4 regions of the Streptomyces sp. NPDC002125 genome follow, and region 1 is predicted to be linked to each of the others. Evidence: riboswitches for the same ligand, from Rfam matches in the RefSeq annotation. Region 1 holds a riboswitch; each other region holds the start of a gene.
What was found. Region 1 has a riboswitch for cobalamin ahead of ACWCQM_RS34890 (energy-coupling factor ABC transporter permease). Riboswitches for the same ligand answer to the same signal wherever they lie in the genome.
Positions count from the first base shown of each region.

Region 2: it holds a riboswitch for cobalamin, as region 1 does, so the genes downstream of both, ACWCQM_RS02620 (ribonucleoside-diphosphate reductase subunit alpha) here and ACWCQM_RS34890 (energy-coupling factor ABC transporter permease) in region 1, are expected to answer to the same signal.
Region 3: it holds a riboswitch for cobalamin, as region 1 does, so the genes downstream of both, ACWCQM_RS29050 (cobalamin biosynthesis protein) here and ACWCQM_RS34890 (energy-coupling factor ABC transporter permease) in region 1, are expected to answer to the same signal.
Region 4: it holds a riboswitch for cobalamin, as region 1 does, so the genes downstream of both, cobN (cobaltochelatase subunit CobN) here and ACWCQM_RS34890 (energy-coupling factor ABC transporter permease) in region 1, are expected to answer to the same signal.

Region 1 is NZ_JBSFDD010000031.1:27,820-33,370, forward strand. It holds gene ACWCQM_RS34870 (DUF2470 domain-containing protein) at 1-149, shown strand, start outside; gene ACWCQM_RS34875 (terpene synthase family protein) at 513-1,580, shown strand; gene ACWCQM_RS34880 (50S ribosomal protein bL37) at 1,641-1,718, opposite strand; gene ACWCQM_RS34885 (hypothetical protein) at 1,904-2,422, opposite strand; cobalamin riboswitch at 2,605-2,786, shown strand; gene ACWCQM_RS34890 (energy-coupling factor ABC transporter permease) at 2,817-3,527, shown strand; gene ACWCQM_RS34895 (energy-coupling factor ABC transporter substrate-binding protein) at 3,527-3,895, shown strand; gene cbiQ (cobalt ECF transporter T component CbiQ) at 3,902-4,651, shown strand; gene ACWCQM_RS34905 (energy-coupling factor ABC transporter ATP-binding protein) at 4,648-5,505, shown strand.
Region 2 is NZ_JBSFDD010000001.1:599,038-604,588, reverse strand. It holds gene ACWCQM_RS02625 (ribonucleotide-diphosphate reductase subunit beta) at 1-499, opposite strand, end outside; gene ACWCQM_RS02620 (ribonucleoside-diphosphate reductase subunit alpha) at 499-2,895, opposite strand; cobalamin riboswitch at 3,036-3,158, opposite strand; gene ACWCQM_RS02615 (GNAT family N-acetyltransferase) at 3,212-3,712, opposite strand; gene mctP (monocarboxylate uptake permease MctP) at 3,833-5,467, opposite strand; gene ACWCQM_RS02605 (DUF3311 domain-containing protein) at 5,464-5,551, opposite strand, start outside.
Region 3 is NZ_JBSFDD010000021.1:25,913-31,463, forward strand. It holds gene ACWCQM_RS29035 (class II aldolase/adducin family protein) at 7-666, opposite strand; gene ACWCQM_RS29040 (anion permease) at 974-2,236, shown strand; gene ACWCQM_RS29045 (hypothetical protein) at 2,249-2,470, shown strand; cobalamin riboswitch at 2,658-2,786, shown strand; gene ACWCQM_RS29050 (cobalamin biosynthesis protein) at 2,919-3,863, shown strand; gene ACWCQM_RS29055 (cobyric acid synthase) at 3,860-5,440, shown strand; gene ACWCQM_RS29060 (putative cobaltochelatase) at 5,437-5,551, shown strand, end outside.
Region 4 is NZ_JBSFDD010000003.1:78,024-83,574, reverse strand. It holds gene ACWCQM_RS06185 (precorrin-2 C(20)-methyltransferase) at 1-54, opposite strand, end outside; gene ACWCQM_RS06180 (precorrin-8X methylmutase) at 51-677, opposite strand; gene ACWCQM_RS06175 (cobalamin biosynthesis protein CobG) at 752-2,134, opposite strand; cobalamin riboswitch at 2,251-2,391, shown strand; gene cobN (cobaltochelatase subunit CobN) at 2,426-5,551, shown strand, end outside.

The DNA of each region.
Region 1 (5,551 bases):
CGCTGCGCCTGGAGTACCCCGGCAGCCACCGCGACGTCCGGCTGCCGTTCGCGAAGGCCGTGACCCGGATCGACCAGGCGGGCCCTCAGATCCACGCCATGCTGGCCGCCGCCCGCCGCGCCTCCCACCGCAACCAGCTGCTGGCCTGAACCAGCCGGAGCGCGCGGCCCCCGGGTCCCACGGGCTCGTGGGGGCCGGCGGCTCCCGGCACGGGCACGGCAGGCTCCCCGGGATGCCGTCCACCACGGCCCGGAGAAACAGACGGACCGTCAGCACAAGAGTTGGCTTCAGGCCAAGTGCGCCCCGGAGGCGATCACCCGCGAATCATGCATGATCGACGGCATTTGCCCCCTCTACGAGGCCAAATGGCGCCGCCGCACGGCGAACCCGTTACTCGGTGGATACCCGTGCGTAAGCCCAACCCGGCTCAAATCGGCCGTAGCCGCTGCTCGTACGCCTTGCTAACTTCCCGGTCCCAGAGGCAGTGAGACGTACGTGTGAAAGGGAAGCACATGACCTCCCCGGCTCCAGCGCCCAAGATCCCTCAGCTGTGGGTTCCCCTTCCCTCGGGTATCCACCCGCAGTGGCGTGAGATCGACGCCAACTCGGCTGCCTGGCTCGACCGTTACGGCCTCTACTCCGACCCGGCGCAACGCGAGCGGCTGACGCGCATAGCCGTGGGCGAGATCACGAGCCGGGGAGCGCCCGACGGACGGCTCGCGCCCCTCCAGTGGACCGCCGACTTCCTGATGTGGCTCTTCGCGTTCGACGACGAGTACTGCGACGAGGGGCCGGTCGCGATGTCTCCCGACGCCACCCTGCTGATGATCACCAAGCTCCAGCGGATCATCGACGTCCCTTGGACCGCCGCCACCGACGACAACTACAGCGCCGCGCTGCACGAGCTGCGCATGCGGCTCGACGGACTGACGACTCCGGTGCAGACCGCCCGCTGGGCCGCCAGCTTCCGGGCGTACCTCCAGGGTCAGGTCTGGATGGCCGCCAACAGTGCCTACGGACGGATACCCACGCTCTCCGACCATCTGGCGGTCCGGCTGGACTCCTCCGGGGTCAAGATCTTCTCGACGCTCAGCGAGATCATCCACGGGTACGACCTCCCCGCGGCGGACTACGAGCGCCATGACGTACGGGCGTTCGTCGAGGTCTTCGCCGCGATCATCGGCTGGTCCAACGACCTGGTCTCCTACCACAAGGAGCGCGAACGGAGCCACGAGGGATTCGGGAACATCGTCGACCTGATCGCCCACGAGCGGAACTGCCCGCTCGACGAGGCGGTGGCCGAGGCCGCCACCATGCACACCAGCGCCATGACCCTCTACCTCCGGCTCCGCGACCAGATCCTGGCCGCCGCCGGCCCGGAGCTCCGCCGGTGGATCACGGGCTGCGACTCCTGGATCCGTGCCGACTACGACTGGTCGCTCACGACCAACCGGTACGTCAATCCGGAGAACCCCGCCGACCTGCCGTCCGGCTCCGCGGCGGCCCCGCTGCGCGCGGCGGCGGACAAGCCGCTGCCGATCGACAGCATCGCCTGGTGGTGGACCCATCTGAAGGACTGAGACTGCCGGGAGACGCTTCGGGGAGCGGCGCGCGCCGCTCCCCGGTCCGTCGGCGCGCCCTCAGGTCTGGGGACGGCTGCCGTGGTTCGCGCCGTTCTTGCGGCGGGCCTTCTTCTTACGACGTCGCTTCGAGGACATCGATCCCTCCTCATCCTGTAGTTTCTGCACACTTTCAACCGAAATGTCACTTCCGGCAACCACAGTGCCCCTTACCCGTCGGCGCGGCGGTAAACACCAGGTCCGGCCGCATCCGGGTGGCGTGCGCCACGGCGCCGGGGAGGGCCGGCGGAGCACGACGGGCCGACGGGCGTCCGGGGCCGGCGTCAGTGCCCGGCGGAGACCTTCACCAGCACGACCGCGACCCCGATCGCCGCGTCGGCCACGCCCGCCAGCACCGCCGTGAACACACCGCCTCCCAGGCGCACTCCACCCACGCAGCCCCAGAGGAAGAGCGAGACGACGCCCAGGACGGCCGCCGTCATCAGCGCGGTGGACAGATACAGGACGTCCAGGGCGGCGAGGGCGATCATCACGGACGGGCTCACCGCGCACGACAGCAGAGGGCTGCTGACGTAGAGCATGCGGCGCAACTCGTGCCCCCTGGCGAAGTGCCGGTGGACCGTGCGGTGGGCCTGCTGGTCGGCCACGAGCGCCGCGAGCCACAGCCCCAGTGCGGTCGTCAGGACCGTGGCCAGGGCGCCTGCGGCACCGGCGTTGCTCAGGGACAGGCCCACCACCACGGCGATCATCGTGATCGTCGCGTAGATGCGCTCCTTGAGCCGGCCCGCCATCACGTCGGCCGCCTTCTCCTGCGGCACTCCTGATCGCCCGTCCTCCGACATCCGGTCTCCCTCACCGCGCGTACGTCACGCGACCCCGTTCCGGCACCTTCCGGCGCCGTGGCCGCGGCCCTCAGCATGCCTGGCCGGCCACCGTGATCCCGGAACCGTCCCCGGCGGGCCGCACGGGGAGTCACGCAGGGCGCGCGCGGGTGGGCCCGCTTGTCACCGTCCCCGGCCTGGGGCTAGTGTCGCCACGCCTTGGTGAACGGGAAATCGGTGCGATACCGGTGCGGCCCTCGCCACTGTGATCGGGAAGTCCGGCTCCGGCCCTCACGGGCAGCCACTGGGTCCTCGGACCCGGGAAGGCGGAGCACGGGCGGTGTCACCCGTAAGCCAGGAGACCGGCCAAGGCACTTCAACCATCCACGAGGTGCTGGAGAGGGTCTGCTGAGCCATGCACATAGCCGAGGGTTTTCTGCCTCCGGCGCACGCGATCGCCTGGGGTGTCGCGTCCGCGCCGTTCGTCGTCCACGGAGTCCGTTCACTCACCCGTGAGGTCCGGGAGAACCCCGAGAGCACACTGCTCCTCGGGGCCGCCGGGGCCTTCACGTTCGTCCTGTCCGCGCTGAAGCTCCCTTCGGTGACGGGGAGTTGCTCGCATCCCACCGGCACCGGGCTGGGAGCGATCCTGTTCCGCCCGCCGATCATGGCGGTCCTGGGCACCATCACCCTGCTGTTCCAGGCCCTGTTGCTGGCCCACGGCGGCCTGACCACGCTCGGCGCCAACGTCTTCTCGATGGCGATCGTCGGGCCCTGGGCCGGATACGCGCTCTACCGAGTGCTGCGCAGGAGCGGCGTGCCGCTGATGGCCGCGGTGTTCTTCGGAGCGTTCGCCGCCGACCTGTCCACCTACTGCGTCACCAGCGTGCAGCTGGCGCTCGCCTTCCCGGACCCGGGCAGCGGTTTCCTGGGCGCGCTCGGCAAGTTCGGCTCCATCTTCGCGGTCACCCAGATCCCACTGGCGGTGAGCGAGGGGCTGCTCACCGTGCTGGTGATGCGGCTGCTCGTGCAGTCCAGTAAGGGCGAGCTGACGAGGCTCGGCGTGTTCCTCAGCGGGAAGCGGGCCGGCACGAAGACGGCGGAGAAGACCGGGGCGGTGGCGTGATGAACAGGAACGCGAAGATCAACGGTCTGCTGCTGCTCGTGGTGGCCGCGCTGGCCGTCCTGCCTCTGGCCCTCGGCCTCGGCGACGACGAGAAGGAGCCGTTCGCCGGCGCCGACGCCCAGGCCGAGACGGCGATCACCGAGATCGATCCCGGCTACGAACCCTGGTTCTCCCCGCTGTACGAACCGCCTTCCGGGGAGATCGAGTCGGCCCTGTTCGCCCTCCAGGCCGCGCTCGGCGCGGGCGTCCTCGCGTACTACTTCGGCCTGCGGCGCGGACGCCGCCAGGGCGAACTGCTCGCCACGGCACGGCTCGATGCCGCGGGCACCGGAAGCGGCGCCGGGCAGTCCCCGGCGCGGGGGGCCTGAGGGCGGGTGCTGCCGATCGACGCGGCGGCGCACAGCAGTCACTGGCGCCGCCGCCATCCCCTGGACAAGGCCGTGCTCGGCCTCGGTTTCACGGTGCTGGCGATCTCGCTGCCGCCCTGGCCCGGAGCCGCCCTCGTCCTCGTCACCGCGCTCGCCGTGCTGCTCGGCCCGGCGGGCGTGCCCGTGCGCCGGCTGTGGCGGGCCTACCGGGTGCCGCTGGGCTTCTGTGTCACCGGGGCCGCCACCCTCCTCGTCCAGGTCGGCGGCCCCGGGGGGCTCGTCTCCCTGGCCGACGGCGGTCCCGTACGCGCCGGGGAGCTGCTGCTGCGCACCTCGGCCGCTTCGCTCGGTGTCCTGCTGTTCGCCTTCACCACCCCGATGTCCGACCTGCTGCCCCGTCTGGTCCGGGCGGGGGTGCCCGCGCCGGTGGTGGACGTCGCCCTGGTGACGTACCGGATGAGTTTCCTGCTGCTCGACTCGATGCGCCGGATCAGGCAGGCGCAGGCCGCCCGGCTCGGGCACACCGGCCGGGCCGCTGCCTGGCGGTCCCTGGCCGGGCTCGGCGCCACCGCGTTCGTCAGGGCTTTTGACCGCGCGGCCCGGCTCCAGGCGGGGCTCGCCGGACGCGGTTACGACGGCACCTTGCGTGTCCTGGTGCCCGAGGCCCGCGTCTCCGTCAGGTTCACGGCCGTGAGCGTCACGCTGCTCGCGGCGCTCGCCGCCCTGACCTTCGTCCTTGAGAGGCCGCTGTCATGAGCGACTCCGTACTCCTCGCCCTGCGGGGCGCTTCCTTCGCCTACGAGGACGGGCCCGAGGTGCTGGGCGGCCTCGACTTCGACGTACGCGAGGGCCGTGCTCTCGCCCTGCTCGGCCGCAACGGCAGTGGCAAGACCACGCTGATGCGGCTGCTCAGCGGCGGACTGCGCCCGCGCGAGGGCCGGTTGACGGTCCAGGGGGGCCCGGCCACCTACGACCGCAAAGGGCTGACCCGGCTGCGGACGACGGTACAGCTGGTCGTGCAGGACCCGGACGACCAGCTGTTCGCCGCTTCCGTCGCGCAGGACCTGTCGTTCGGGCCGCTGAATCTGGGGCTGCCCGACACGGAGGTCCGGGGCAGGGTGGACGAGGCGCTCGCCGCCCTCGACATCGGGCACCTGGCCGACCGTCCGACCCATCTCCTCTCCTACGGACAGCGCAAGCGGACCGCCATCGCGGGGGCGGTCGCGATGCGCCCTCGCGTGCTGATCCTCGACGAGCCGACCGCCGGGCTCGACCCGGACGGCCAGGAGCGGCTGCTCGACACCCTCGGCTCGCTCCGCGCGAGCGGCACGACCGTGGTGATGGCCACGCACGACGTCGATCTCGCCCTGCGCTGGGCCGACGACTGCGCGGTCCTCACCCCGGGAGGTGTCCGCTCCGGTCCCGCGCCCACCGTGCTGGCCCGGACGGATCTCCTCCGGGAGGCGGGGCTGCGGCTGCCCTGGGGCATCGCCACGGCCCGGCTGCTGCGCGCCCACGGACTGCTGGACGCGGGGGCACCCGGGCCGCGCACCCCCGAGGAGCTCGCGGCCGTCGCCTCCGGTGCGGAGCCGCCTCAGGGCCCGGGATAGATCTGCCGGACCCGTTCGTCGTGGGCGCGCTCCTCCGAGGTGCCCG
Region 2 (5,551 bases), on a different contig from region 1:
GGCGGCGGTCGGCCTTCGTCTCCAGCCGCTCGATCTTCTCGACCGAGTCCATCCACCGGAAGCAGAACTGAGCCTTCTCGCGGATCGAGGGGATCTCCTCGACCGCGTCGAAGGCCGCCGCGCGGTCCTCCGGGTCGGGCAGATAGGTGTCGAGCAGCGTCAGATAGAACTGGACGTGCACGGCCTCCTCGAACAGCTGGCGCGACAGGTACAGCCGCGCCTCGGGGGAGTTGATGTGCTTGTAGAGCGTCAGCACCAGGTTGTTGGAGACGATCGAGTCCCCCGTCGCGAAGAACGCGACCAGCCGGCCGATCATGTGCTGCTCGCCCGGCGACAGCTTGGCGAGGTCGGCGACGTCCGAGTGGAGGTCGACCTCCTCGACGGTCCAGGTGTTCTTGATCGCGTCCCGGTAGCGCTCGTAGAAGTCCGGGTAGCGCATGGGGCGCAGGGTCAGCTCGAAGCCCGGGTCGAGCAGGTTCTTGTTCTCGGTGGTGCTCATTACTGGCAGGCCTCGCAGGACTCGGGGTTTTCGAGGGAGCAGGCGATCGCGTCCGCGTCGGGAGCGGCTGCCTGCTGCACGGGAATCGGAGCGGCGGCGACGGCCGTCCCGGACGCCGCGCGGGCGATCCGGGTCGCCGGGCGCGAACGCAGGTAGTACGTCGTCTTCAGCCCCTGCTTCCAGGCGTACGCGTACATCGAGGAGAGCTTGCCGATCGTCGGCGTCTCCAGGAACAGGTTCAGCGACTGGCTCTGGTCGAGGAACGGCGTACGGGCCGCCGCCATGTCGATCAGACCGCGCTGCGGGATCTCCCACGCCGTGCGGTACAGCGCCCGCACGTCCTCGGGGATCCAGGCGAAGCCCTGCACGGAGCCGCTCGCCTCGCGCAGTGCCTCGCGGGTCCGGGCGTCCCAGACGCCGAGCTTCTTCAGCTCGTCCACCAGGTAGGCGTTGACCTGGAGGAACTCACCGCTGAGCGTCTCGCGCTTGAAGAGGTTGGAGACCTGCGGCTCGATGCACTCGTAGACCCCGGCGATCGAGGCGATCGTCGCCGTCGGCGCGATGGCGAGCAGCAGCGAGTTGCGCATCCCGCTCTTCGCGATCCGGGCGCGCAGGGCGTCCCAGCGCTCCGGCCAGTTCAGCTCGGTGGCGTAGTGGTCGGGGTGCAGCACGCCCCGGGCGGCGCGGGTCTCGGACCAGGCGGGCAGCGGGCCGGACCTCTCGGCCAGGCCGCAGGAGGCCTCGTAGGCGGCGAGCATGATGCGCTCGGAGATCTTCGTGGAGAGCGCGCGGGCCTCGGGGGAGTCGAAGGGCAGCCGCAGCTGGAAGAAGACGTCCTGGAGGCCCATCGCGCCGAGACCCACCGGCCGCCAGCGGGCGTTGGAACGCCCGGCCTGCTCGGTCGGGTAGAAGTTGATGTCCACGACACGGTCCAGGAAGGTCACCGCCGTACGCACGGTGGCGTCCAGCCGCTCCCAGTCGATGGTGCCGTCGGCGACGAACGCGCCGAGGTTGACCGACCCCAGGTTGCAGACAGCCGTCTCACCGTCGTCGGTGACCTCCAGGATCTCGGTGCAGAGGTTCGAGGAGTGGACGACCCTGCCCGGCTCGGCGGTCTGGTTCGCCGTGCGGTTGGACGCGTCCTTGAACGTCATCCAGCCCTGGCCGGTCTGCGCGAGGGTGCGCATCATGCGCCCGTAGAGCTCACGGGCCGGCATGGTCTTGCGGGCCAGCCCCTTGGCCTCGGCGGCGCGGTACGCGGCGTCGAACTCGTCGCCCCACAGGTCCACCAGCTCGGGGGCGTCCGCCGGGGAGAACAGCGACCACTCGGTGTCCGCGTCGACCCGGCGCATGAACTCGTCCGGGATCCAGTGCGCCAGGTTGAGGTTGTGCGTACGCCGCTGGTCCTCACCGGTGTTGTCGCGCAGCTCCAGGAACTCCTCGATGTCCGCGTGCCAGGTCTCCAGATAGACCGCGGCGGCACCCTTGCGCCGGCCCCCCTGGTTGACCGCCGCGACCGAGGCGTCGAGCGTCTTCAGGAACGGCACGATGCCGTTGGAGTGCCCGTTCGTCCCCCGGATGAGTGAACCGCGCGCGCGGATACGGGAGTAGGAGAGGCCGATACCGCCCGCGTGCTTGGAGAGGCGCGCCACCTGGTGGTAGCGGTCGTAGATGGAGTCGAGCTCGTCCAGCGGTGAGTCCAGCAGATAGCAGGAGGACATCTGCGGGTGCCGGGTGCCGGAGTTGAAGAGGGTGGGGGAGGAGGGCAGATAGTCCAGCCGGCTCATCAGGCCGTACAGCGCGGCGACCTCCTCCAGGGCGCGCTCGGAGGTGTCCTCGGCGAGCCCGGCGGCGACGCGCAGCATGAAGTGCTGCGGGGTCTCGACGACCTCGCGGGTGAGCGGGTGGCGCAGCAGATAGCGGCTGTACAGCGTCCGCAGCCCGAAGTAGCCGAAGCGGTCGTCGGCCCCGTCGGCGAGCGCCTGCCCGACCAGCGCGTCCAGAGCGTCTGCGTGCAGCGCGACGAACTCCGCCGTACGGTCCGCGATCAGGCCCTCGCGGTGTCCGGTGGCGACCGAGGCCGAGAAGGAGACCGCCCCCTGTCCGGCCGCCTCGTCCGCGATGGTGCGGGTGAGGAGCCGCGCGGCGAGCCGGGAGTAGGCCGGGTCCTCGGAGATCAGGCCGGCGGCGGCCTCGGTGGCCAGCGAGCGCAGCTCGGCCTCGTCCGCCCGCGCGCTCCGGCCGCGCAGCGCGGCGGCGGCGACCCGTCCGGGGTCGGTGTCGGGCAGATCGGCGGTGAGACCGGTCAGGGTCCGCAGCAGGGCGGTCCCGGGGGCGTCGGCCGCAAGGCCTTCGGATTCCTCGGCCGAAACCGGATCGGCTGGCGCGATGGTCACTGGGGCTATCCCTCGCTCGGCTCTGGGCCTGCGGGAGCGGGGCAGCCGGGGCACGACCGAGCCCGCGAAAGGGCAGCACGGCGTGCACGGCGTCCACCGGCCCTCCGCGGGGCCCGGACGTCTCGGCGTCCGGTTCGGTCGAGCCGGACGCGCTGTCGACAGGTCTTCGGACTTCGGGTGCGCCGAAGCACACCGATCACACCGTTGCGGGACAGTTCCGGATTCGCACCGGATTCCCCTGCGGCGACAGCGAGGTCGAGCATACATGTGGGGGCTGCCTGCTGAGGCAGCCCCCACATGTTGTGTCGCGGAGGAGTCAGAGAGCCAGGCGGTACGTCAGCAGCCGGAGGGCGGGCAGCGGGTTCCAGTCCCGCTCCGGGGTCCGTACGAAGCCGAGGCGCTCATAGATCCGGTGGGCGCCACGCATGGCCGGCTGCGTCGACAGGACGATCCCGGAGCACCCTCCGGCGGCACTCGCCCGGTCCACGCACGCCCGTACGAGCGCCTCGCCCGCGCCCCGTCCACGAGCCTCCGGGGATACGGCGAGCATCCGGAACTCGGCCTCGTCCGCGGCGGCGACGTCCGCCCACGGGCCGCCGGACGCGACGTAGGTGACGCCGCCCAGCAGCCGGCCGTCGCCGTCGACCGCGACCAGCACCTCGGTCTCGGCCGCTCGCTGCCCGACGGCGCGGAGCTTCTCCAGATAGGGGTCGTCGGCGCCGAGGTCCAGGAGCCCGTCCCTGAGATACGCCTCGGCGGTGATCCCGGCCAGGGCCTCGTACTGCGCGGGCCGGATCCGCCTGATCGATAGGTCCATGGGCGCAGTCTGCCGCAGCCGGACGAGGGGACGCCTCCCTGTTTCCGGGGGCACGAACGACGCCGTCCCGGCAGGGTGGACCCTGCCGGGACGGCGTCGCCCTCCTGGTGCCCGCGGGGGTCAGTGACCGCCCGGGGCACCCACCGTGGCGGGCGGGAGCTTCTCCTGGACGCCGGGGTCGCCCACGTCCGCGGTGTAGTCGGACGGGGACGTCTCGTCGATGCCCGCCGGGGCCTTCACCGCGTTGAGGACGAAGGTCAGCACGACCACGACGAGGACGTTCAGCACGAACGCGGTGAGACCGATGTAGCCGATCTCGCCGATGCCCGGGATCTCCTTCGAGGACCCGCCGAAGTGCTTCTGGGTCGGGCTGGCGACACCGTACGCGGCCACCGTGCCGTAGATCATGCCGACCGCCCAGCCGGCGATCAGGGCCCAGCGGTGGAACCACCGGGTGAACAGGCCGCCCACCAGGGCGGGCATCGTCTGGAGGATCCAGATGCCGCCCAGCAGCTGGAAGTTGATCGCGACCGTCTTGTCCATGGTGAGGACGAAAGCGAGCGCGCCGACCTTCACCAGCAGCGAGACCAGCTTGGAGACCTTGGTCTCCTGGGCCGGGGTCGCGTCGGGCTTGATGAAGTCCTTGTAGATGTTGCGGGTGAAGAGGTTCGCCGCGGCGATCGACATGATCGCGGCCGGCACCAGCGCGCCGATACCGATCGCGGCGAAGGCCACACCCGCGAACCAGTCCGGGAACATGTTCTCGAACAGCTGCGGGATCGCGAGCTGTCCGTTGTCCACCTTGATCCCGGCGGCGATCGCCATGAAGCCGAGCAGGGCCAGCAGACCCAGCATCAGCGAGTACAGCGGCAGGATCGTCGTGTTGCGCCGGATCACCTCACGGCTGCGGCTGGAGAGCGTCGCCGTGATCGAGTGCGGATACATGAAGAGGGCCAGTGCCGAGCCCAGTGCCAGGGTGGCGTACACCCACTGGCCGGAGGCGCCCGGCGCGAGTCCGGCCACGGGTTTGCCCGCCGCCTCGTTCGCCGCCGAGAACTTCTCGTTCGCCGCGGCGAAGATGTTGTCGAAGCCGCCCAGCTTTATCGGGATGTAGATGATCGCCACCGCGATGACGAGGTAGATCAGGCCGTCCTTGACGAACGCGATCAGCGCCGGCGCACGCAGGCCCGAGGAGTAGGTGTACGCCGCGAGGACCGCGAACGCGATCAGCAGCGGCAGGTCCTTGATGAACCAGTGCGTGGTCTCGCCGCCGCCGACTCCCATGACGTCCAGCACGGCCTGGATGCCGACCAGCTGGAGCGCGATGTACGGCATCGTGGCGAGGATGCCCGTGAGGGCGACCGCCAGCGAGAGCCCCTTCGAGCCGAAGCGCCCCCGGACGAAGTCCGAGGTGGTGACGTAGCCGTGCTTGTGCGAGACCGACCACAGACGCGGCAGGAAGGTGAAGATGAGCGGATAGATGAGGATCGTGTAGGGGACCGCGAAGAAGCCGGCCGCCCCCGCCGCGTAGACCGCCGCAGGGACCGCGACGAAGGTGTACGCCGTGTAGAGGTCGCCGCCCAGCAGGAACCAGGTCACCCAGGTGCCGAACGACCGTCCGCCCAGGCCCCATTCGTCGAGGCTGGCCTCGTTCTCGGCCTTGCGCCAGCGCGCGGCCATGAATCCGATGACCGTGACGGCCAGGAAGAAGAAGATGAACACGGCGAGTGCGACGCCGTTCACACCGTCCTTCATGCGGAAGCACCTCCCTTGCGGGCGCGCTGGTCACGCTGCCACAGCTTGTACGCGACCATGGTGAGCGAGGTCGAGATGAGCACC
Region 3 (5,551 bases), on a different contig from region 1:
CAGGGCTCAGCCGGGCTGGCCGTACCCCTTCAGGGCCTCCTGGGCCTCCGTGAACTCGGCGGGTGAGAGAAGGGTGGGGCTCAGGCCCGGCACGGAGCTCGCGGTGAGCCAGAGCCTGCACATCCATTCGAGCTGGGCGGTCCGGTCGTAGGCCTCGTCGAGGGTGTCCCCGTAGGTGACGGTGCCGTGGTTGCGGAGCAGGCAGCCGGTGCGGTCGCGCAGGGCGGCCAGCATGGTGTCGGCGAGCTCCTGGGTCCCGTAGCGGGCGTAGGGGGCGGTGCGGACGGGGCCTCCGAGCAGGGCGGCGGCGTAGTGGACGAGCGGGACCTCGGTGACGAGGGTGGAGACGGCCGTGGCGTGGACGGCGTGGGTGTGGACGACGGCCCGGGCCCCGGTGTTGCGGTAGACGGCCAGGTGGAGCGGGAGTTCGCTGGTCGGGAGCAGCTCTCCCAGCACCTGGCGGCCTTCGAGGTCGACGCCGACGGCGTCCCCCGGGCCCAGCCGGTCGTAGGGCACGCCGGTGGGGGTCACCAGCACGGTGTCGCCGACGCGGGCCGACACATTGCCCGAGGTGCCGACGACCAGACCCTCCGCCCGTGTCCTGCGGGCCGTCCCCACGACGTCGTGCCACGCCCGGGCGATCTCGTCCTGGTCTCCGTCGCTCATGCGGGCGATCCTAGGGCTGTCCTGTGACCCCCGGCGGGACAGCCCCGGGGGCGCGGTGATCCGGCGATCAGGTGATCAGGTGACCGAGGTCTCTTCGGCGGGGGGTGCCTGGCGGGCCACGGGTCCGGGTCCTGCCCCACCGGCCAGTCGCCGCACCGGCGCGGGCCCGCCGGGGCGCTCAGGAGACTCACAAGCGGAATGCGCATACACGGTTGGGGTCACCACGCCGCCCTGCTCAGTTCACCTTCCGTTCATCCAGGTTGCTTACGTTCCACGTGCCAATGACGTCGAACGATTGCCTGGGTAAATGGAACACATCACGCTGCTGCTCGCGATTGTGGTCGTGACAGCTCTCGTGTTCGATTTCACGAACGGTTTCCACGACACCGCCAACGCGATGGCCACCACCATCTCGACCGGCGCTCTCAAGCCCAAGACCGCGGTGGCCATGTCCGCCGTTCTCAACCTGGTCGGCGCGTTCCTGTCCGTGGAGGTCGCCAAGACGATCTCCGGCGGGATCATCAACGAGGACGGCCTCAGAACCGAGGTCATCTTCGCCGCACTCGTCGGCGCCATCCTGTGGAATCTCCTGACCTGGCTGGTCGGCCTCCCCTCCAGCTCCTCCCACGCACTCTTCGGCGGCCTCATCGGCGCCGCGGTCATGTCGGCCGGCTGGTCCTCGATCAACGGCGGCACCGTCGTCACGAAGGTCCTGCTGCCCGCGATCGCCGCCCCGCTCGTGGCCGGTCTGGCCGCGCTGCTGGCCACGAAGCTGACGTACCGCATCAACCGGAAGATCACCGACCCCGCGCAGCTGAAGTCGACCGCCAAGGGCTACCGCGCAGGTCAGATCGCGTCGGCGGGCCTCGTCTCGCTCGCCCACGGCACCAACGACGCGCAGAAGACCATGGGCATCATCACCCTGGCGCTGGTCACCGGCGGTGTCCTCGCCCCCGGCTCCAACCCGCCGGTCTGGGTCATCGCCTCCGCCGGTATCGCCATCGCGCTGGGCACCTACCTCGGCGGCTGGCGCATCATCCGCACCATGGGCAGCGGCCTGACCGACCTGCGCCCGCCGCAGGGCTTCGCGGCCCAGACCAGTGCGGCCACGGTCATCCTGGCCTCGTCGCACCTCGGCTTCTCCCTCTCGACCACCCAGTCCTGCTCCGGCGCGGTCATGGGCGCGGGCCTCGGACGCAAGGGGGGCGTGGTCCGCTGGTCCACCGCCACCCGGATGTTCGTCGCCTGGGGCCTGACGCTGCCGGCCGCCGGTCTGGTCGGCGCGGGCGCCGAGTTCCTGACCAAGCAGGGCCCCTGGGGTGTCGCGGTCGTCGCCGTCCTCCTCGTCGCGGGCTCCGGTGCCATCTGGCTGCTGTCGCGCCGCAAGCCGGTCGACCACACCAACGTCAACGCGACCGGGGACGAGCCCGCGGGCGTCGTCACGACCGCCATCGCGGCCGTCAGCCCGCCGCCCGTCGGCTCGGGTGTCGCGGACCTCAAGACCACCATCCACGCCCCGGCCACGACGGCCGAGACTCCGGCCGACCCGGCCCGGCCGGCCAAGGTGTAAGGACAGATCCGCATGAACATCGACTGGGCAGCCCTCGCCTCCGTCTTCGGCGTCAGCCTCGTGGTCACCGTCGCGCTGGTCGGCCTCTTCACCCTCGGCATCACGGGTCTCGCCAAGCTGGCGTCGCCGGCGCAAGGGGGCGGTTCCGCCGTCCTGGCGCGCACCGGCGCGTACGCCTGCTTCGCGCTGTGCGTGGCGGCGGTCGCGTACGGGATCTATCTGATCGTCGCCTGATCCACCGAACGGACACGCACACCGGGCCGGACACACCTCGTGTCCGGCCCGGTGTGCGTCTCAGCACACTGAAGCCCCGCAGGTCAACGGCAGGTTGACTGGTGTTCGCGGGGCATGGTGGACTGCCGGAGCCATTGAGGCCGGCCGGCCCACCCCCCGTGTGCCGGCCGGCCTTACGGCGACAGGAGAGGAAGCCGGTGCGAATCCGGCGCGGTCCCGCCACTGTCACCGGGGAGCAGCCTCCACACGGAAGTCACGGTCCGCCACCGCGGACTGGAAGGCCGGAGGACCTGCGGATCCGGAAGCCAGGAGACTCTCGTCGCCGGTCACGTCGAACCAGGGCGCGGACCCTGAGTGAGGACATACGCCATGTCTGGCTGCCCTGCGTCGGTCACCCCACCGCCACCCGCTGCGAAGGTCCTTCGAGGCGCGACGGCCGGCTGAGCGCGTGCGAGCCGACCGCATCTTCGTTTACGGCGCCGCCGCCGGCCTGATCGGCGACCTGCTGTTCGGCGATCCCCGGCGGGGCCATCCCGTCGCCGCCTTCGGGCGGGCCGCCGCGGCTGCCGAGAGCCGGCTGTGGCGCGACCACCGCGGCTGGGGCGCCCTGCACACGCTCGTCTGCGCCGGGGGCGCCGCGGGCGCTGCCGCCCTTGCCTCCCGTGCCGTGCGCGACCGTCCGGCCGCGGCCGTGGCGCTGACCGCCGCCGCCACCTGGTCCGTCGTCGGGGGTACGTCGCTGGGCCGCGAGGCCCGCGCCATCGGCGGGGCGCTGGCCGCCGGGGACATCGAGAAGGCCCGGGAGCGGCTGCCGCATCTGTGCGGCCGCGATCCGCAGGCCCTGGACGGGCACCAGATCGCCCGGGCGGTGGTGGAGTCCGTCGCCGAGAACACGTCGGACGCCGTCGTGGGGGCTCTGGTGTGGGGTGCGCTCGGCGGCGTACCCGGGCTGGTCGCCTTCCGGGCGGTCAACACGCTCGACGCCATGGTCGGGCACAAGTCGCCCCGCTACCGGCGCTACGGCTGGGCGTCGGCCCGGCTCGACGACCTCGCGGGCTGGCCCGGGGCCCGGCTCACCGCCGTGCTCGCCGTGGCCGCCGGGGGCCGCCCGCGCGAGGCGGTCCGGGCCTGGCGGGCCGACGCGGACCGGCATCCGAGCCCCAACGCGGGCCCGGTGGAGGCCGCGTTCGCGGGTGCGCTCGGCGTACGGCTGGGCGGCACCCTGGCGTACGGCGGGCGGGTCGAGCACCGGCCCGTGCTCAACGGGGAGGCCGGCCGCGAGGTGCGGGTCGAGGACATCGAACGCGCGGTGCGGCTGTCGCGCCGGGTGAGTGTGCTGGCCCTCGCCGTGTGTGCGGCGGGGCGGTCGGCCATGGGGCGGAGGGTCGGATGAGCGGCGGGCTGCTGGTGGCCGGCACCACTTCGGACGCGGGCAAGAGCGTCGTCACGGCCGGCATCTGCCGGTGGCTGGTGCGCCGGGGGGTGAAGGTCGCGCCGTTCAAGGCGCAGAACATGTCGCTGAACTCGTTCGTCACCCGCGAGGGGGCCGAGATCGGCCGCGCGCAGGCGATGCAGGCCCAGGCGGCCCGGGTGGAGCCGTCGGCGCTGATGAACCCGGTGCTGCTCAAGCCCGGAGGTGACCGCTCCAGCCAGGTCGTCCTGATGGGGAAGCCGGTCGGCGAGATGAGTGCGCGCGGCTATCACGGGGGGCGCCAGGAGGCGCTGCTGGGGACGGTCACGGACTGTCTGGAGCAGCTGCGGGGCACGTACGACGCCGTGATCTGCGAGGGGGCGGGCAGTCCGGCCGAGATCAATCTGCGGCGTACCGACATCGTGAACATGGGCATCGCGCGGGCCGCGCGCTTCCCCGTGCTGGTGGTCGGGGACATCGACAGGGGCGGGGTCTTCGCGTCGTTCTTCGGCACGACGGCGCTGCTGAGCCCCGAGGACCAGGCGCTGATCGCCGGGTACCTCGTCAACAAGTTCCGCGGTGACGTGTCGCTGCTGGAGCCCGGCCTCGACATGCTGCTCGGGCTCACCGGGCGGCGGACGTACGGGGTGCTGCCGTACGCCCACGGGCTGGGCATCGACGAGGAGGACGGGCTGCGCGTCTCGATGCGCGGGACCGTGCGGGAGTCGGTCGTGGCCCCGCCGCACGGCGAGGACGTGCTGCGGGTCGCGGTGTGCGCCGTACCGCTGATGTCGAACTTCACCGATGTGGACGCCCTGGCGGCCGAGCCGGGTGTGGTGGTGCGGTTCGTGGACCGGGCGGAGGAGCTCGCCGACGCGGACCTCGTGATCGTGCCCGGGACGCGCGGCACCGTGAAGGCGCTGGCGTGGCTGCGGGAGCGGGGCCTCGCCGGCGCGCTGGCGCGGCGGGCGGCGGCGGGGCGGCCGGTGCTGGGCATCTGCGGCGGGTTCCAGGTGCTCGGTGAGTGGATCGAGGACGAGGTGGAGTCGCGGGCCGGACTGGTCGAGGGGCTGGGACTGCTGCCCGTACGCGTCCGCTTCGGCCGGGAGAAGGTCCTGGAGAGGCCCGTCGGTTCGGCGCTGGGGGAACCGGTGGAGGGCTACGAGATCCATCACGGGGTCGCCGAGGTGCTCGGCGGCGAGCCGTTCCTGGACGGGTGCCGGGTGGGCTCGGTGTGGGGGACGCACTGGCACGGGTCGCTGGAGAGCGACGCGTTCCGGCGGGCGTTCCTGGGCGAGGTCGCGCGGGCATCGGGGCGGAGGTTCACCGCCGCTCCGGACACGAGCTTCGAGGCGCTGCGGGAGGAACAGCTCGACCGGCTGGGCGATCTGATCGAGGAACACGCGGACACGGACGCGCTGTGGCGGCTGATCGAGACCGGCGCGCCCGAGGGGCTGCCGTTCATCGCGCCGGGCGCGCCACCCGCGCCCGCGCCGCCCGCGGCCCGGACGCCCGATGCGTCCGGACCGGTTGTACATGCGACAGAGGAGGCTCCGTGAGTACGCCGTATCCCTTCACCGCCCTGGTCGGGCAGGACGATCTGCGGCTCGGGCTCCTGCTCAACGCGGTGAGTCCGGCCGTCGGCGGGGTGCTCGTGCGGGGGGAGAAGG
Region 4 (5,551 bases), on a different contig from region 1:
CGCGCCCGCGTCCGGCCCGGGGTTCCCGGTGTGCTGCTGCTCCGGCACGCTCACTCCTCCTCGCTGGCGATCGCGTTGAGGGCCGCGGCCGCGATGGCGCTGCCACCGCGCCTGCCCCGCACGACGAGGTGCTCCAGCCCGGACGGATGCGCGGCCAGCGCCTCCTTGGACTCGGCGGCACCGATGAATCCGACGGGCACACCGATGACGGCGGCGGGGCGCGGGGCACCCTCCTCGATCATCTCCAGCAGCCGGAAGAGCGCGGTGGGCGCGTTGCCGACGGCGACGACCGCACCCTCCATCCGGTCCCGCCACAGTTCCAGGGCGGCGGCGCTGCGGGTGGTGCCGAGCTTCGCGGCCAGTTCGGGGACGGCGGGGTCGGACAGGGTGCAGACCACGTCGTTGTCCGCGGGCAGACGCTTGCGGGTGACACCGCTGGCGACCATCGCCACGTCGCAGAGGATGGGCGCCCCGGCCCGCAGGGCCGCGCGGGCGTCGGCCACGGCGTTCGGCGAGAAGGCGAGATCGCGTACGAGGTCGACCATGCCGCAGGCGTGGATCATGCGGACCGCGACCTGGCTCACGTCGGCGGGCAGCCCTGCCAGATCCGCCTCCGCGCGGATGGTGGCGAAGGACTGGCGGTAGATCGCCGGTCCGTCCTTCTCGTACTGATGCACAGTGCTGTCGCCTTCTTCGTCGAATGTCGGACATGGAACAGATCGAATACCGAACAGGGGGTTGCTGCCGGTGGTCAGGTGCGCGTGCCCCGGGCCGAGGCGACCGTCGCGGCGAGCGCGGCCGGGTCGTCCAGGACCGTTGCCGCCCCGGTGCTCCGCTCTCCCCGTACATGGGAGATCCGGTGCCCCCGGGGGGTGGCGACCACGTCGATCCACTCCCCGTGCGGATGGCCGCACCGGCGTTCGCACCCGGACCAGTACACAGGGAGCAGTCCGACGGGGCCGACGGCGGCCCCCGCGTCGGCCCGCACGTCGGACAGCGACTTCGCGCAGCCGGGCTGTCCGATGCAGGCCCCGACACCGGACCACGGGGAGCCGGGGCCGGTGATCAGGCCGGCTTCGGAGAGTTCCCGCAGCAGTCCGTCCGCGCGGTGGGGCGCGATGCCGGTGACGACCGCTCCGCGCCAGGGGGTGAGCCGGAGTTCCCCGGCGCCGGACAGGAGCCGCCACTGCCCCGGGTCCAGCCGCCCGAGCGGTACACCGACCGACAGCGCGGCCTCGCCGCCGCCGTCCGGGATACGGCAGTGAGCCGGGGGCAGGGCTTCGAGGGGGCGCGGAAGGACCTCCGGTACGCAGGTGATCCCGGCCTGCGCGAGCCGTCGCCCGACCTCGCCGGGCAGCGCCGTCGCGGCGTCGTCCGGCAGGTCCTTCACCCGCCAGGCGCCGCTCTCGCGCGCCGTGTCCAGGAAGGCTTCGGCGGCGAGGAGCGCCGCGCGGGGACCGTCGGCGGCCGGGACGCGCAGCACGGCATCACCGTGCCCGACGCGCAGCATGGCACCACCGGGCCCGACAGGCAGCACGGCATCACCGTGCCCGACAGGCCGCATGGCGTCACCGTGCCCGACGCGCAGCAGGCCGCCGCCGTCGGCGAGGCCCAGAAGTGTGAGGTCGGCCCCGAGGGCGTCCACGTCGCCGCGGCCGTCGTCGAGGGCGAACAGAAAGCGTCCGGAGAGCGCCGTCGCGCTCTCGCTCGCGCACAGCAGGCGGTCGAGTCCGGTCAGCCAGGGCCTGACATCGGTGGCCCCGAGGCCGTCGAGCCCGGAGAGCGGGGACGCGACCACGTTGCGCACCCGTTCATGGCGTGCGGAGGGCAGCAGTCCGGCCTCTTCCAGGGCCCCGGCCAGCTCCGCGCCGCAGTCCGGGGCGAGCCCCCGCAGCTGGACGTTCCCACGGGAGGTGAGGTGCAACTCACCGTCACCGAAACGCTCGGCGGTCTGCCCCAGCACCGCTGCCTGACGGGGCGTCAGCACCCCGCCCGGTATGCGTATCCGCGCCAGCGCACCGTCGTCCGCCCGGTGCAGCCGCAGTGCGCCGGGGCAGGCGTCACCGCTGCTCCGGGCGCATGCGTCGCCCGGAGACCGGGACGGAAGGGGGGAGGCGGACATGGCGGCGAGCATACCCACCGTGACCGGGGCAGGCCCCTACGGTCACTGTGACCTACGGGACACCCGGCCCGCCCCCGGCCGGGGTCGGGGGCCGTCTGGTCAGGACCCCCCACCCCCGGCCTAGGATGCCTAGCGGCGGTCCGTTCGGTCCGCCATCGCCAGACGGCGACACGGAGGAAGCCCGGTGAGATTCCGGCGCGGTCCCGCCACTGTGAGCCCGGCCCCCGGCCGTGCGAGTCAGGAACTCCAGCCGTCCGACACACCGCCCGGGGCGTGGACACCCCGAGGAAGGGCTGACGCCGCATGATCCTGCTCCTGTCGACGTCCGACACCGACCTGCTGAGCGCGCGCGCCTCGCAGGGTCCGGTCAGCTACCGCTACGCCAACCCTTCCCGGCTTCCGCTCGACGACCTCCCCCAGCTGCTGGACGGCACGGACCTCGTCGTCGTACGCCTCCTCGGTGGTGTCCGCGCCTGGCAGGACGGGCTCGACCAGGTGCTGGCCACCGGCCGCCCCGTTGTCGTGCTCACCGGTGAACAGGCCCCCGACGCGCAGCTGATGGCCGCCTCCACTGTGCCCATCGGCATCGCCGCCGAGGCGCACGCCTACCTCGCGCACGGCGGTCCGGCCAACCTGGAGCAGCTCGCCCGCTTCCTCTCCGACACCGTGCTCCTCACCGGCCACGGCTTCGAGCCGCCCGCCCCGGCCCCCGCCTGGGGCCCGCTGGAGCGGAACGCCCGGGACGTCACGGGCCCGACCGTGGCGGTGCTCTACTACCGCGCCCACCACATGAGCGGGAACACCGCGTTCGTCGAGGCGCTCTGCACCGCCGTGGAGGACGCGGGCGCCCGCCCCCTGCCGCTGTACGTCGCCTCGCTCCGCACGCCCGAACCCGAGCTCATCGACGAACTCCGCGCCGCAGACGCCATCGTGACCACCGTGCTCGCGGCGGGCGGCACCAAGCCCGCCACCGCCTCGGCCGGCGGCGACGACGAGTCCTGGGACGCGGGCGCGCTCACCGGCCTCGACGTCCCGGTCCTCCAGGCGCTCTGCCTCACCAGCCCGCGCGCCGCGTGGGAGGAGAACGACGAGGGCGTCTCCCCGCTGGACGCCGCCACGCAGATCGCCGTGCCGGAGTTCGACGGCCGCCTGATCACCGTGCCGTTCTCCTTCAAGGAGATCGACGAGGACGGCCTGCCCGCCTACGTCGCCGACCCCGAGCGTGCCGCCCGGGTCGCCGGTATCGCCGTACGGCACGCCAGGCTCCGCCACATCCCTGCCGCCGAGAAGCGGATCGCGCTCGTCCTGTCGGCGTACCCGACCAAGCACTCCCGCATCGGCAACGCGGTCGGCCTCGACACCCCCGCGAGCGCCGTCGCCCTGCTGCGCAGGCTGCGCGAGGAGGGCTACGACTTCGGCCCGGAGGAGGAGATCCCGGGCCTGGTCTCCGGCGACGGCGACGAGCTGATCTACGCGCTGATCGAGGCCGGCGGCCACGACCAGGAGTGGCTGACCGAGGAGCAGCTGGCCCAGAACCCGGTCCGCATCCCCGCCGCCGACTACCGCCGCTGGTTCGCCACGCTGCCCGCCGAGCTGCGTGAGGCCGTGGAGGAGCACTGGGGCCCGGCGCCCGGCGAGATGTTCGTCGACCGGTCCCGCAATCCGGAGGGCGACATCGTGCTCGCCGCCCTGCGGCGCGGCAATCTGCTGATCCTCATCCAGCCGCCGCGCGGCTTCGGCGAGAACCCGATCGCGATCTACCACGATCCCGATCTGCCGCCCTCGCACCACTACTTGGCCGCCTACCGCTGGATCGCCGCCTCCGCCGACGACAACGGCTTCGGCGCGGACGCGATGATCCACCTCGGCAAGCACGGCAACCTGGAGTGGCTGCCCGGCAAGAACGCCGGCCTCTCCGCCGCCTGCGGCCCCGACGCCGCGCTGGGCGATCTGCCGCTGGTCTATCCGTTCCTGGTCAACGACCCGGGCGAGGGCACCCAGGCCAAGCGCCGGGTGCACGCCACGCTCGTCGACCACCTCGTGCCGCCGATGGCGCGGGCCGACAGCTACGGCGACATCGCCCGCCTCGAACAGCTCCTGGACGAGCACGCCCAGATCGCCGCGATGGACCCGGCCAAGCTGCCCGCCGTCCGCGCCCAGATCTGGACCCTGATCCAGGCCGCGAAGCTCGACCACGACCTGGGCCTGGAGGACAGGCCGGAGGACGAGGGCTTCGACGAGTTCATCATGCATCTCGACGGCTGGCTCTGTGAGATCAAGGACGTCCAGATCCGCGACGGCCTGCACGTCCTGGGCGGCGCCCCGGCCGGGAAGGACCGCGTCAACCTGGTCCTCGCCGTCCTGCGCGCCCGCCAGATCTGGGGCGGCACCTCCTCGCTGCCGGGCCTGCGCGAGGCGCTCGGCCTGGACGAGTCGGCGGCCACCCGCACCGCGGCCGACGAGACCGAGGAGAAGGCCCGGGCCCTGGTCCAGGCGATGGAGGACGCGGACTGGGATCCGGCGGCCGTCGCCGGTGTCGCCGAGGGACACCCGCGGGCCGTCGCCGACATCCTCGCCTTCGCCGCCACCGAGGTCGTGCCCCGCCTCGCCGCGACGACCGACGAGCTCGCCCACACCGTCCACGCGCTGGACGGCGGCTTCGTCCCGGCGGGCCCCTCCGGTTCCCCGCTGCGCGGCCTGGTCAACGTCCTGCCGACCGGCCGCAACTTCTACTCCGTCGACCCGAAGGCCGTACCGTCCCGCCTGGCCTGGGAGACCGGCCAGGCCCTCGCCGACTCGCTCCTGGAGCGCTACCGCGCGGACAACGGCGAGTGGCCCACCTCGGTCGGCCTCTCCCTGTGGGGCACCAGCGCCATGCGCACCGCGGGCGACGACATCGCCGAGGCGTTCGCCCTGCTCGGTGTGCGCCCCGTCTGGGACGACGCCTCGCGCCGGGTCACAGGCCTGGAGGCGATCGGGTACGAGGAGCTGGGCCGCCCCCGTATCGACGTCACGCTGCGCATCTCCGGCTTCTTCCGCGACGCGTTCCCGCACACCATCGGCCTGCTCGACGACGCCGTACGCCTCGCCGCCTCCCTCGACGAGCCCGCCGAGCGGAACTTCGTCCGCGCCCACACCCAGGCCGACCTGGCCGAACACGGCGACGAGCGGCGCGCCACGACCCGTATCTTCGGCTCCAGGCCCGGCACGTACGGCGCCGGGCTGCTCCAGCTCATCGACTCCCGCGACTGGCGTACGGACGCCGACCTCGCCGAGGTGTACACCGTGTGGGGCGGTTACGCCTACGGCCGCGAGCTGGACGGGCGCCCGGCCAGGGACGAGATGGAGACCGCGTACAAGCGGATCGCGGTGGCGGCGAAGAACACCGACACCCGCGAGCACGACATCGCGGACTCGGACGACTACTTC